3 regions of the Endozoicomonas sp. ALB091 genome follow, and region 2 is predicted to be linked to each of the others. Evidence: predicted binding sites of a transcription regulator. Region 2 holds the regulator's gene; each other region holds the start of a gene.
What was found. The regulator FNR, encoded in region 2, switches genes on or off when oxygen is low (the NO sensors DNR and NnrR bind a similar motif). The targets are predictions, from matches to a motif close to TTGATNTANATCAA.
Positions count from the first base shown of each region.

Region 1: pflB (formate C-acetyltransferase) is a predicted target of FNR. The motif match lies at 1,086-1,099, and genes of this name have one in related genera.
Region 3: ACO6UX_RS12345 (FeoA family protein) is a predicted target of FNR. The motif match lies at 785-798, and genes of this name have one in related genera.

Region 1 is NZ_JBLYNQ010000003.1:739,592-741,868, forward strand. Features, by position in the region: gene pflB (formate C-acetyltransferase) at 1-999, opposite strand, end outside; gene ACO6UX_RS06175 (hypothetical protein) at 1,663-2,121, shown strand.
Region 2 is NZ_JBLYNQ010000017.1:21,101-23,377, reverse strand. Features, by position in the region: gene hemN (oxygen-independent coproporphyrinogen III oxidase) at 1-80, shown strand, start outside; gene fnr (fumarate/nitrate reduction transcriptional regulator Fnr) at 594-1,346, shown strand; gene ACO6UX_RS24055 (adenine phosphoribosyltransferase) at 1,426-1,983, shown strand; gene ACO6UX_RS24050 (hypothetical protein) at 2,119-2,277, shown strand, end outside.
Region 3 is NZ_JBLYNQ010000007.1:13,360-15,636, reverse strand. Features, by position in the region: gene ACO6UX_RS12350 (glyceraldehyde-3-phosphate dehydrogenase) at 1-657, shown strand, start outside; gene ACO6UX_RS12345 (FeoA family protein) at 1,038-1,271, shown strand; gene feoB (Fe(2+) transporter permease subunit FeoB) at 1,268-2,277, shown strand, end outside.

The sequences.
Region 1 (2,277 bases), on a different contig from region 2:
GATCGGGTCGCCAGAGAACAGCTGATCGTATTCAGGAGTACGCAGGAAGCGAACCATACGCAACTTCATTACGTAGTGATCGATCAGTTCCTGGGCATCCGTTTCAGTGATTCTGCCTGCTTCCAGGTCACGCTGGATATAGATATCCAGGAAGGTAGCCGTACGTCCCAGAGACATGGCCGCACCATTCTGGGACTTAACCGCAGCCAGGTAACCAAAGTACGTCCACTGAACAGCTTCACGGGCAGAGGCAGCAGGGTTACCGAGATCGCAACCGTATTTGGCCCCCATCTCCTTGATCTGCATCAGCGCCTTGATCTGCTCCATGACCTCTTCACGCAGCTGGATGGTACGCTCAAGATCCTCGCCGGAAGTCAGCGCCGCATCCAGAGACTTGTGCTGGGCTTTCTTGTCAACAATCAGACGATCAATACCGTACAGAGCGATTCGGCGGTAGTCACCAATAATACGTCCACGGCCATAAGCATCTGGCAAACCGGTAATTATGCCAGACTTACGACAGTTGCGAATGTCCGCAGTGTAAACATCGAAAACACCGGAGTTGTGCGTCTTGCGATATTCAGTGAAGATTTTGCTAACCATGTCATCCAGTTTACGGCCATAAACTTCACAGGAAGTTTCAACCATACGAATGCCACCGTTGGCGATGATGCCACGCTTCAGCGGCTTATCGGTCTGCAGACCAACAATGGTTTCCAGATCTTTATTGATGTAGCCAGCGTCGTGAGAAGTAATAGTGGATGGCAGATCGGTATCGAAATCCAGGGGGGCGTGAGTGCGGTTCTCTTCTCTGATGCCTTCCATAACATCAGCCCACAGTTTGTCTGTCGCTTCAGTGGAACCGGCCAGGAAGGAACTGTCACCCTCGTAAGGGGTGTAGTTTTTCTGGATAAAGTCACGAACGTTGATGCTTTCAGACCAGTCGCCGGAAGTGAATCCTTCCCATGCTGCTGGCAGTTCGCTGGTGGTTACAGTCATACTAAGAGGCTCCTGATAGGTTGGAGAATTCTTTGGGGATGCTGCTCCGGGTCAGTCAGACTGCATTGATTGGCGGCGACACCAACTTGATCTGCATCAATGAAAGTAAATCATTGTCGGCTTATCGTTTGCCTATCTTGCGGGGACGCAGACATTGCGATAACACATCATCACAAAAATCATCACATCTATGTGGTCATACCGCAGGTGTAAAACTGGCCAACCCGGTGAATAAGAAATAATTTCAGTCAAATTAACGTATATACGACAATTCTGCCATCAGTGTTAATACCTACCGGCTATAAAAAAACATAAACACATTTCCACAGGAATTAACAAAAAAAGATATCCTCTTATATTTTATTAACTATCCCTTGATTAGCAAAAATTAGTTATTACCAATAGTCCAAAATTCAAAAAAATTATGAAATCAAGCAACGATCTATTTTTATGAATGCTAGTCTTTGTTTCTGTTAATTCTATTTCGTTTCGTTTTTCAAAACAATTAACGACACTAACATTATACTGTTAACGTTTGTTGCCGTTTATTCAGAGAGTTTTAAGTAGTGTTACCTATTCATACCGAAAATGGGTTTGTCTAACATCGTCAACCAAATAAAGACATTTTATCCGTTTCTGGGAGAGGATGAACAGGAGGTAGTTATGAGCAAATATATTTACACAACCATTTATGAGCAGTTCACCGGCCTGAAGCCACCTGAGCCAAAAGACCACAAGCCACGTCGCCGTAGAGGCTACGGTCACCCTTATCGTATGCGCCTGAATATGCAGGAAGGTTCTGTCCAGAACAGTGAACTGCTGTCTGACCGGGACTCAGAAAGAGACCTGTATGAACAGACGCCTGTTTCCGTTTTTCAGCCATCGGTTACCAAGCAGCCTGTCCGCAGGTTTTCATCCGGTGGTCAAAGCTATCGCAGTGGTAACAGCGTTGGTAACAACAGCGCCATCAGCGGCACTATGAACTGCAGGCCTGCTGCGCCTGAAGACCGCCATAGCAGCGCCGAGCCCAAGGTAACCTACAAAAAGCGCCGCCAGTACGGGCCTTCAGGCTTCGGTATTGGCTCAATGAGCAGAGACGGCAACGACAACTCTGATTATTGAATACCCGTTTTATATTGATTGTTTTTGAATACTGACACTACCAGCCAGGCTTATTCAGCGGAGCTTGTCTAGCGGAACCCATTCATTACTTTCCCGGATTATTTTCGCCAAAGGCCCTTATTTCAAGGCCTTTGTGCTCTTTTTGAACCCATAAAA
Region 2 (2,277 bases):
GTAACATCTGTATGCAGTTCGACCACTATCTCCATCAACCGGAGATGAAAGAGAAGACGCTCTTCTCAAAGGTTATCTGAGTAACACTCCGGAGCAATCACCAGGCTCCGGAGCCCCTCTCCCGCCAGTACCGACAACGACTGATCATCCCGCACAGAACCGAAACCTCTCTGCAGCTCACCGGTTTATCAGAAAAAAACTGAAACTGACGACGACTTGCCACCACTATCACATTGATTTACTTGAAACATAAGTGCAAAATCTGCCATGTCCGTTAAATACCACGAACGAAAATTTAATCCTGTGACATAAGACAATGTCAGATTGATTTTCAGGGATAAAGACACACAACCACCAGGAGCCATGACCATACCATGATCAGGGTCAGCCCTGAGCTTGATAGATGACACGGCAGATGAGAGCTCACCGGAACCACCGCAGTTTATGACGCATTGCTGAAGCAGCACCAAACCCCTACCCTGGGTCTGCCCGGTTGCGTACATACCTGATTTACACTCCGGTAACACTTTTCATACACTTGGTTTTCCATAAACAGTGTCGAATTTCGCCAAATACGACTTTGAGGCCTCTCAATGACGTCAAAGCCCAACGTCCGACAGCCGAGCCATGTGGCCTGCAGAGACTGCAGCCTCAGCTCACTGTGCCTGCCACTGGCACTGAGCATTAAGGATATCGATCAGCTGGATCACATTATCAAGCGTGGGCGTCCTTTGAAAAAAGGCGAACACCTGTTTCTGGAAGGTGACCCCTTTACCAGTGTCTTTGCTGTTCGCTCAGGGGCTCTCAAAACCTACACAGCGACCAATGAAGGTGAGGAACAAATCACCGGATTTTACCTGCCCAGCGAAATTCTTGGCCTGAGCGGTATGGATACGGATACCTATCCGGTGTCGGCCCAGGCGATGGAAACCACCATGATCTGCGAGATTCCTTTTGAGCAACTGGAAACCCTTTCCGATCAATTCCCGGAATTGCGCCGACATCTGATGCGCCTGATGAGCAAGCGTATCCGTGAAGACCAGCAAATGATGATGCTGCTGTCCAAGAAAAACGCCGATGAACGTATTGCCACCTTCCTGATTAACCTGGCCAGCCGTTTTCGTCGCCGGGGTTTTTCTTCCCAGTCGTTCCGTCTGTCCATGTCGAGAAATGAGATGGGGAACTACCTGGGTCTGGCGGTAGAAACGGTTAGTCGTGTATTTACCCGATTCCAGAAAAACGGCCTGATCTCCGCCGTGGGCAAGGAAATCGAAATTCGCAACTCGGTTGAACTCTGTGCCCTGGCCGGGGGAAAAACACTGGAACCGATTGCTACCAACGCCTGACTTTATCCTCTAAAGAAGCTACCCTTTGAGGTGGCTTCTTCCTTTTTATCCATTGACTGACAGCGGCATGCTCCCTCCCATGCATACAAACGAATGTTCATCCGTTCAGGAATATCTGCGAACGCAAATCAGAACCATCGCGGACTGGCCCCATGAAGGCATCCTGTTTCGGGATATCACCACACTGTTTGAAAACCCGGAAGCCTGGCGTAAGGCCGTGGATGTCATGGTTCAGCGTTATGAGAACCAGACTTTTGATCGCATTGGCGCGCTTGATGCCCGCGGTTTCCTGCTTGGCTCGACACTGTCCTATATCATGAACAAGCCGCTGGCACTGTTTCGCAAGAAAGGCAAACTGCCAGGCAAAACCCTCAGTGTCGAGTATGACCTTGAATATGGCAAAGCCGTACTGGAAATGCATGAAGACACCATTAAGGCCGGTGAAAAAATTCTGTTAGTGGATGACCTTATCGCCACCGGAGGCACACTGCTGGCTGGGGATCAGTTGATTCGACAAGCAGGAGCCAGCACACTGGAAGCTGCAGCTATCATCAATCTGCCAGACCTCAAGGGCGCTGACAGACTCAATGCGGCGGGCATTCCAACCTATGCCCTGTGCAATTTTGCCGGTGAGTAAAACCACCCTCAGTTCAGAATTTCAGGGATGATACGATATGTCTCTTAGATCCAGGGTTAATGTCTGGATCTGAGAGCCCCTCCCGCAGTTACAGGACGCACAGACCGGGATCTACCCGGGAAAAGGACTTTGCAAATGGGAATATGCGCCAAGGAACTAAGGCACTATGTTGTTCGCCCCGCACTCAAGCATCTGGGTATGTGGAGCCCTACTGCTGAGAACCTGCTGCTTGGTACCGCAGCCAGAGAGTCCGGGCTTGGTTTTCATCTGAAACAGGCCAATCACCAGGCACTC
Region 3 (2,277 bases), on a different contig from region 2:
CCGGGAAAAGGGGATATCAAGAATATTGTTTATGGGGTAAATCATAACGATATTGAGCCGGAAGATCAGATTCTTTCCGCCGCCTCCTGTACCACTAACGCGATCACACCGGTGCTGAAGGCCATTAATGATGAGTTTGGTGTTGAACACGGTCATGTAGAGACGGTTCACTCTTACACCAATGACCAGAATCTGATTGATAATTACCACAAGGGTGAGCGTCGTGGACGCAGCGCTGCACTGAATATGGTCATTACCGAAACCGGGGCAGCGAAAGCCGTTGCCAAGGCGTTGCCTGAACTTGAAGGTAAGTTGACGGGGAATGCTATTCGGGTGCCGACCCCGAATGTTTCCCTGGCCATCCTTAACCTGTCCCTGGACAAGGCCACCACCGTTGAAGAGCTTAATCGCTTTATCAGGGAGACCTCACTGTATTCCAGCCTTCAGAAACAGGTGGATTACGTCACCTCTGTTGAAGCAGTTTCCAGTGATTTTGTGGGTAGCCGTCGAGCTGGCGTTGTGGATGGGCAAGCCACTATTGTTGACGGCAAACGCTGTGTGCTTTATGTCTGGTATGACAATGAGTTCGGTTACAGCTGTCAGGTCAACCGGATACTTCAGTTTATGTCTGGTGCGATGTACCCGTCGGTTCCATAAAACACTCGTTTGTCAGTAGTGATGAACACTTCACAGAGTGACTGATTAGTGGTTCGGCTAATCAGTCACTCTGTAGATCCTGCCTTTTTCATATCTTATCCCGATTTACCATTACGACCTGCGAACATTGATATGGGTCAACAATGAGTGAGATTGGTCGTCCTCTAAATTGTAACCATTCTCATTTGCGTATATATTCAGATCAATTGACATTTTGTCAGGCAGCAACCATTCCACACTAAAACCCCGACAAAAAACAGGTTCTGGCCCTGGCAGATGATTTAGGTGCAAATATCTGGGTCATTTTTGCGAGTTATTACCTGCTTTGCAGAAAAAACGCGTACAAAACTGACTTTATGATGCCTGTGGAGAAGATGTACATGAAGGTGACATTGGGTGAACTGAAAACCGGTGAATGTGGCCGGGTAACCGCTTTTGCGGATGCTGGCAGTGCTTACCGGCGGAAATTGCTGGCAATGGGCCTGACGCCCGGAACCCGGTTCACGGTTTGTCGTGTTGCGCCATTGGGGGACCCAATCCAGTTGGAAGTCAGGGGCTTTCAATTATCGATTCGAAAGGATGAAGCCGCTGTTGTAGAGGTTTCCAGAACATGAAAAAACACGTTGTTGCAATTGTCGGAAATCCTAACTGTGGTAAGACAACGCTGTTTAACGCGCTGACCGGTGCCCGGCAGCGGGTTGGTAACTGGCCAGGCGTTACTGTGGAAAAACGCAGTGGTTTTTATACCTTTGCTGATAACGCCATAGAAGTGGTTGATCTGCCAGGAACCTACTGTCTTGATGTGGTTGACAGTGACGTTTCTCTTGATGAAAAAGTGGCGCGGGATTATATCCTGAAGCGTGAAGCTGATTTAATTATCAATATTCTTGATGCTTCAAATATCGAAAGAAATCTGTACCTGACCACTCAACTGCTGGATATGGGTGCTCCGGTCATCGTTGTGCTCAATATGATGGACGTTGCCAGGGAAAAGGGCATGGACATTGATATTGACAAGCTGGCTGAGGAACTCGGCTGTCCGGTGCTGTCCCTGGTTGCCAGCAAGTCAGGCAATATCAAAGCCTTTTTACAAAATATTAATGATTTTCTGAATAATGGTATCTCCGTAGCCCCACCATTGAACCTTGGTGAACAGCTGGAACAGGCCATTGCCGTTATTGAAGCGACTCTTGAAGCGTCTGTGAATCTTGATAGTCCGCTGTCCCGACGCTGGTATGCCCTGAAGTTACTGGAAGGTGACACTGTGCCTCTGCCGGAACTGACCTGGCAGGTGGTCAATGAGGCTACCCGGCAGCGTCATATCATTGAGGCTGCCCTTGAGGAAGAGCTGGATATTATTCTGGCCAGTCGACGTTACGATGTGGTTGGTCAGCTTATGGAGTCAGTGATTCGTGAGCGGGGCGTGGTCAGTCACCGGCTGAGTGAATCCATTGATCGTGTGGTACTGAACCGGGTGCTTGGGTTCCCCATTTTCCTGGGTGTCATGTATCTGATGTTCATGTTCACCATTAACTTCGGCAGTGCCTTTATCGACTTTTTCGATATCTTTACCGGGACTCTGCTGGTGGACGGACTGGGCCACTGGCTGAACTCGGTTGG